DNA from 2 places in the Variovorax sp. 10L421 genome. Region 2 is predicted to be linked to the other one. Evidence: riboswitches for the same ligand, from Rfam matches in the RefSeq annotation. Region 2 holds a riboswitch; the other holds the start of a gene.
The links. Region 2 has a riboswitch for glycine ahead of AC1DFC_RS20790 (D-amino acid dehydrogenase). Riboswitches for the same ligand answer to the same signal wherever they lie in the genome.
Positions count from the first base shown of each region.

Region 1 (3,397 bases), on a different contig from region 2:
CGTTCGCGTGGATCCTGACCATCGAGGGCATTCCGCAGCAGATGGCCGAATGGCTCATCGGCATGAACCTCTCGCCGTGGATGTTCCTGATCATCGTCAACATCTTCCTGCTGCTGTTCGGCATCTTCATCGAGCCGCTGCCGGGCGTGATGGTGCTGGCGCCGATCCTCGCGCCAGTGGCGGTGAAGCTGGGCGTGGACCCGGTGCACTTCGCGATGATCGTGATCTTCAACCTCACGCTGGGCATGATCACGCCGCCGGTGGGTGGGCTGCTGTTCGTGACGTGCAACGTGTCGAAGGTACCCATGTCGGCGCTGGTGAAGGAGCTGGTGCCCTTCCTCTGGGCGCACGGCGCGGTGCTGCTGATACTGACCTTCGTGCCGGCGCTGAGCACCTGGCTGCCGCACGCGCTCGGGTTCAAGTAGCGTCGGCGGCCATTGGCCCTGCGAGGAAAACGGGTAATAAAGATGTCACCGCTTGCAACGATGCTGCGTCCATCGATTCCCCAAAGCTGTGGCTGCCATGTTTCCCACCAAGACCGACAAGGCGCGCGACGAACTCCAGGGCGGACAGCGCACGCTCAGCCAGCGCGAGCGCGCCCTGCTGCTGATGGCCGACGGCCGGCGCTCGCTGACCGACTTCAGCGCGCTGTTCCCCGACCGGCATGAAGCCGAGCTGGCGATCCGGGCGCTGATCCAGAGGGGCTACCTGCAGAGCCCGCAAGCCGCGGACGCACCGGCACCCGCCCAGCCCGTGCCGATCCCCGCCAACGAACCGATCCGCCTCCCCACCTCGGCCGATACCTTCGACGGCAAGCGCTCGCTGGCCACCACGCGCATGTTCCTGTTCGACATCTGCGAGCGCATGTTCGTGCGGCGCGACCCGAAGTTCGCGCTGCAGATGCGCGACGCGCTGCGCGAGGCGCGCGACCGCGAGGCGATGCTGACCATCGCCGCGCTGATGCTGACCGAGATCGAGAAAACCGCCGGCGTGGAGCGGGCCGAATCGCTGCGCGAGCGCATCGACCGGCTGCTGCCGCCGGCCGAAATCGTTCATTGAAGAGCGCACCACGGGCGCGAACGCGGCCTGTGACACCATCGCGAGGTGAACTCCGCTCCCGAAAAACCGCCCCTGTCCGACCGGCTTCGCGCCTGGGCCCGGCGCGTCAAGCGCGACGGCGTCACGCTGTGGTTCGCCGGCAGGCATGCATCCACCCCGTGGTATGCCAAGGCACTGGGCATGCTCGTGGTCGCCTACGCGCTCAGCCCGATCGACCTCATTCCCGACTTCATCCCGGTCCTGGGCTACCTCGACGACGTTCTCCTGCTGCCGGGGCTGATCTGGCTTGCGATCCGGATGATTCCGCCGCCGGTGCTCGCGGAGTGCCGCCGGCAAGCCGACGACTGGATGCAGAAGTCGGGCGCCAGGCCGACCAGCCGGTATGGCGCCGCGCTTGTCGTGGCCGTGTGGATCGCGGTCGGCGTCGCAGCGTGGCGCCTGTGGTCGCGATAGGGTGAAGGGCAAGTCCGGGGCTGCGGGCTGCGCGATCCACTACACTTGCCGGGGTCAGGAGAGAGCCCCGCACGCCGGGGCCGCCGAAGGCGCAGGGGATTCCCGAACGCTCAGGCAAAAGGACTGACAAGGCACTGGTGGACACCGGTGTTTCCTTGCTGGAGAGAGGCCGTTGCCAGGTAACGGCCCACCGAAGGAGCAAACCCCGATCGTGGGGCGAATCTCTCAGGTAAAGCGGACAGCAGGGGTGGCCCATGGCGTTGCAGCCATGGATTTCGACTGCCCCTTTGGAGTGCCCAGTGGCTGCTTCTTCCGCTCCCTCCGACGCCCCTCTTCTCAAGACGCCGCTGTACGACCTCCATCTGGAGCTCGGCGCCCGCACGGTGCCTTTCGCCGGCTATTCGATGCCCGTGCAATACCCCGCCGGCCTGATGGCCGAGCACAAGCACACGCGCGATGCGGCCGGCCTGTTCGACATTTCCCACATGGGACAGCTGCGCCTCGTCGGGCCCGATGCGGCAGCCGCCTTCGAAACCCTGATGCCCGTCGACGTGATCGACCTGCCCGCCGGCAAGCAGCGCTACGGCCTGCTGCTGAACGACGAGGGCGGCATCATCGACGACCTGATGTTCTTCAACGAAGGCCACGGCTCGATCTTCGTGATCGTGAATGGGGCCTGCAAGGTGGCCGACATCGCGCACATCCAGCAGAAGATCGGCGCCCGCTGCGACGTGCAGCCCCTGCCCGACCACGCCCTGCTCGCACTGCAAGGCCCGCAGGCCGCCGCCGCACTCGCGCGGCTGTCGCCCGGTGTCGAGCGCTTCGTGTTCATGACGGGCGGCGCGGTGCAGATCGGCGGCATTCCCGCCTTCGTCACCCGCAGCGGCTACACCGGCGAGGACGGCTTCGAGATCTCGGTGGCCGCCAAGGACGCCGACGCCCTCGCCCGCCTGCTGCTGGCCCAGCCCGAAGTCAAGCCCATCGGCCTGGGCGCACGCAATTCGCTGCGGCTCGAAGCCGGCCTGTGCCTGTACGGCAACGACATCGACACCACCACCACGCCGGTCGAGGCCTCGCTCAACTGGGCGATGCAGAAGGTGCGCCGCACCGGCGGCGCGCGCGCAGGCGGCTTTCCGGGCGCCGCGAAGGTCCTGGCGCAGCTCACCGCATCCACCGTGGGCGCGGCAGGCCACACCGATCACGACACGCTGAAGCGCAAGCGCGTGGGCCTCGTTGCCCTCGAACGCATTCCGGTGCGCGACGGCACGGTGCTGCAATCCTTCGAAGGCCAGGACATCGGCCTCGTCACCAGCGGCTTGCTCGGCCCTACCGCCGACCGCTGCATCGCCATGGGCTACGTGGCCACCGCCTTCGCCGAGCCGGGCACGCGCATCCAGGCCATCGTGCGCGGCAAGCCGGTGCCGATGGAAGTCTCGACCATGCCTTTCGTGCCCACCCGCTACTACCGCGGCTAGGCTACGCATCCCGATCATCATTTTTTCCACGAGGAGTTTTTTACATGAGCATCAAGTACACCAAGGACCATGAATGGGTCTCGGCCGAAGGCGGCGCGGCCACCGTCGGCATCACCGTGCACGCGCAGGACGCGCTGGGCGATGTGGTGTTCGTCGACCTGCCCGAAGTCGGCAAGACCTTTGCCCAGGGTGAAGTCGCCGGCGTCGTCGAATCGGTCAAGGCCGCGGCCGACGTGTTCATGCCCGTGTCGGGCGAGATCACCGAAGTGAACGAAGCGCTGCGCGCCGACCCCTCGCTCGCCAACAGCGACCCGCTGGCCGGCGGCTGGTTCTTCAAGGTCAAGCTGAGTGAGCCGGCGCAGCTCGACGCGCTGCTCGATGCGGCCTCGTACGACAAGTTCGCCGCCGAG
Region 1 covers NZ_JBFTJJ010000002.1:453,743-457,139, forward strand. The annotation lists gene AC1DFC_RS06105 (TRAP transporter large permease) at 1-425, shown strand, start outside; gene AC1DFC_RS06110 (hypothetical protein) at 523-1,059, shown strand; gene AC1DFC_RS06115 (YkvA family protein) at 1,105-1,512, shown strand; glycine riboswitch at 1,558-1,648, shown strand; glycine riboswitch at 1,661-1,764, shown strand; gene gcvT (glycine cleavage system aminomethyltransferase GcvT) at 1,812-2,987, shown strand; gene gcvH (glycine cleavage system protein GcvH) at 3,032-3,397, shown strand, end outside.
Region 1: linked by a shared signal. The riboswitch ahead of gcvT (glycine cleavage system aminomethyltransferase GcvT) and the one ahead of AC1DFC_RS20790 (D-amino acid dehydrogenase) in region 2 are both predicted to bind glycine.

Region 2 (3,397 bases):
GCGTCGCCTTCTTTCCAGGGCTTGGTGCCGCTGCCGTCGAAGACGTAGTCGGTCGAGTAGTGCACCATCAGCGCCCCGATCTGCCGGGCCGCCTCGGCCACGACACCCGGCGAAGTGGCGTTGAGCTTGCGTGCGAAATCGGGCTCGCTCTCGGCCTTGTCGACCGCCGTGTGCGCCGCGGCATTGACGATCACGTCGGGGCGAACCTTCAGCACCGTCTCGGCCAGTTGCTCGGAGCGGCTGAAGTCAGCGTTGAAATCGGTGCTGTCGAAATCGAGCGCGACCAGCTCACCCAGCGGCGCAAGGCTGCGCTGCAGTTCCCAGCCGACCTGCCCGCCCTTGCCAAGCAGCAGCAACTTCATGCCGCGGCCTTCGCGTCGTACTGCTTTTCGACCCACTCGCGGTAGGCGCCGCTTTGCACGTTGCGCACCCATTCGCTGTTCGCGAGGTACCACTCCACGGTCTTGCGGATGCCGGTGTCGAAGGTTTCGGCGGGCTTCCAGCCGAGTTCGCGTTCCAGCTTGCGCGCGTCTATGGCGTAGCGGCGGTCATGGCCCGGGCGGTCGGTGACGTAGGTGATCTGCTCCTTGTACGGCTTGCCGTCCGCGCGCGGGCGCAGCTCGTCGAGCAGCGCACACACGGTGTTGACGATCTCGATGTTGGGCTTCTCGTTCCAGCCGCCGACGTTGTAGGTCTCGCCCAGCTTGCCGGCCTCGAGCACGCGGCGGATGGCGCTGCAGTGATCCTTCACGTAGAGCCAGTCGCGTACCTGCATGCCGTCGCCGTACACGGGCAGGCTCTTGCCGGCCAGCGCGTTGACGATCATCAGCGGGATCAGCTTCTCGGGAAAATGGAACGGGCCGTAGTTGTTCGAGCAGTTGGTGGTGACCACCGGCAGGCCGTAGGTGTGGTGCCAGGCGCGCACGAGGTGATCGCTGGCGGCCTTGCTGGCCGAATACGGGCTGTTGGGCTCGTACTTGTTTTCTTCGGTGAAGGCCGGATCGGTCTTGGAGAGCGAGCCGTAGACCTCGTCGGTCGACACGTGCAGGAAGCGGAAGGCGGCTTTCTGCTCGGCCGGCAGTGCGCTCCAGAAGCCGCGTACGGATTCGAGCAGGCGGAAGGTGCCGAGGACATTGGTCTGCACGAAGTCTTCAGGGCCGTGGATGGAACGGTCCACATGCGATTCGGCCGCAAAGTTCACCACGGCGCGAGGCTTGTGTTCGGCCAGCAGGCGGTCGAGCAGCGCGCTGTCGCCGATGTCGCCCTGCACGAAGACGTGCTTCGGGTTGTCCTTGAGCGATGCGAGCGTCTCGAGATTGCCTGCGTAGGTCAGCTTGTCGAGGTTCACGACCGGCTCGTCGCTGTTGGCGATCCAGTCGAGTACGAAATTGGCGCCGATGAAGCCGGCGCCGCCGGTTACCAGGATCATGGGGTCCCCTGTTGTTGTGGAACGATCGCCCTGCGGCAAATCAACCAATGATTATCCCATTGGGCCGAAACGCAGAACCCGCGAGATTGGCAGTCGCGCAAGCCCCGCCTACAATCCCCCCACTGCAGGAGAGCGGGCCACCCAGGTGGCCCTACCGAAGGCGCAAACTCCCATAAACGCTCAGGTCGGCCCGAACAAGGGGTCTGTACTGCACCAACTGAAACGCCGTCTGGAGAGCCGCCACGCCATGTGGCGCACCGAAGGAGCAAACCCCCTGCGGGCGCAGCGGGTGAATCTCTCAGGTACCAAGGACAGGGGGAGCGGCAACTTGGACGGCGGTCGTCCGGTTGCTCGCTATTGATTCAATAGCACACCACGCCCGCCGTTCAAGCGCTGCAACCTCAAAGGTACTTGAAATGCGCGTGATCGTTCTTGGCGCCGGCCTGCTCGGCGTGACCTCGGCTTACTACCTCCAGCAACTCGGCCACGAAGTGACCGTGATCGACCGGCAGGCCACCCCGGCCGCCGAAACCAGCTTCGCCAACGGCGGGCAGATCTCGGTCAGCCATGCCGAACCCTGGGCCAATCCCAGCGCGCCGCTGAAGGTGCTGCAGTGGCTGGGCAAGGAAGACGCCCCGCTGCTCTTCCGCATCCGCGCCGACATGCGCCAGTGGCTCTGGGGCCTGCAGTTCCTGCGCGAATGCACGCCGGCGCGCACCCGCCACAACATCGAGCAGATCGTGCGTCTTGGTACATACAGCCGCTCGATGTTGCAACAGTTGCGCCGCGACACCGGCCTGAACTACGACCAGCGCACGCAGGGCATCCTGCACTTCTACACGACGCAGAAAGAGTTCGACGGCGCCCTCGCGCCCGCCGAGCAGATGCGCGCCCTGGGCTGCGAGCGCCAGGTCATCTCGGCCGACGAAGCCGTGAAGATCGAGCCCGCCCTCGCCCACATCCGGCCCAAGCTGGCCGGCGCCACCTACACGGCCGAGGACGAGTCAGGTGACGCCAACCGCTTCGCGCGCGAACTGGTGGGCCTGGCCACGGCAGCGGGCGTCAGGTTCCTGATGAGCCACACCGTGACCGCGCTGCGCGAGGCCGGCGGCAGCATCGACCACGTCGAGGCCACCGACAGCGAAGGCCGCTTCCAGCGCATCCGCGGCGACGCCTTCGTGCTGGCGATGGGTTCGCTGAGCCCGCTGTATGCCGCGCCGCTGGGCATCCGCCTGCCGATCTACCCGGCCAAGGGCTATTCGGTGACGCTGCCCGTGAAGGACGCCTCGAAGGCGCACCAGGTCTCGCTGACGGACGACGAATTCAAGCTCGTGTTCTCGCGCTACACATCCGAGTCGGGCGACCGCCTGCGCATCGCCGGCACTGCCGAGCTCAATGGCTACGACCGCGACCTGAACCGGGTTCGCTGCGAAGCCATCGTGCGCCGCGTGGAAGAGCTGTTCCCGGGCGCCGGGGATACCACACAGGCGCAGTTCTGGACCGGCCTGCGTCCCGCGACGCCGAGCAACGTGCCGCTGATCGGCAAGACGAAGCTCCCGAATCTGTTCCTCAACACCGGCCACGGCACGCTCGGCTGGACGCACGCCTGCGGCTCGGGCAAGTCGATCGCGCGCATCGTGAGCGGGCTGGCGCCGGAGGTCGATTTCGTGTTCACCGGCATGCCCGCGCCCGCGCCGCGCGCGCTGCAGCCGGCCTGATCGCCGTCAGTCGTTGCTGGCGAACACCGTCAGCACGCCGGTGTAGCCATACAGATGGTGGCGGGCGATCTCGCCCGCCGCGAAGAAACCCACCAGCGGCACGTCGCCCAGCGCGTGCCGCACGATCTGCAGTTCCGCCCCCGGCGCACCGAAGTGCGGACCGCCGCGCCCGGAACAGCTGACGTACACCGCGCCCGCGATGCGCCGCGCCGGATGCGGCGCCGCCTCGGCCTCGCCCGCCGCCACGGCG
Region 2 covers NZ_JBFTJJ010000017.1:55,301-58,697, reverse strand. The annotation lists gene rfbD (dTDP-4-dehydrorhamnose reductase) at 1-362, opposite strand, end outside; gene rfbB (dTDP-glucose 4,6-dehydratase) at 359-1,429, opposite strand; glycine riboswitch at 1,545-1,641, shown strand; glycine riboswitch at 1,649-1,754, shown strand; gene AC1DFC_RS20790 (D-amino acid dehydrogenase) at 1,846-3,147, shown strand; gene AC1DFC_RS20785 (FIST signal transduction protein) at 3,154-3,397, opposite strand, start outside.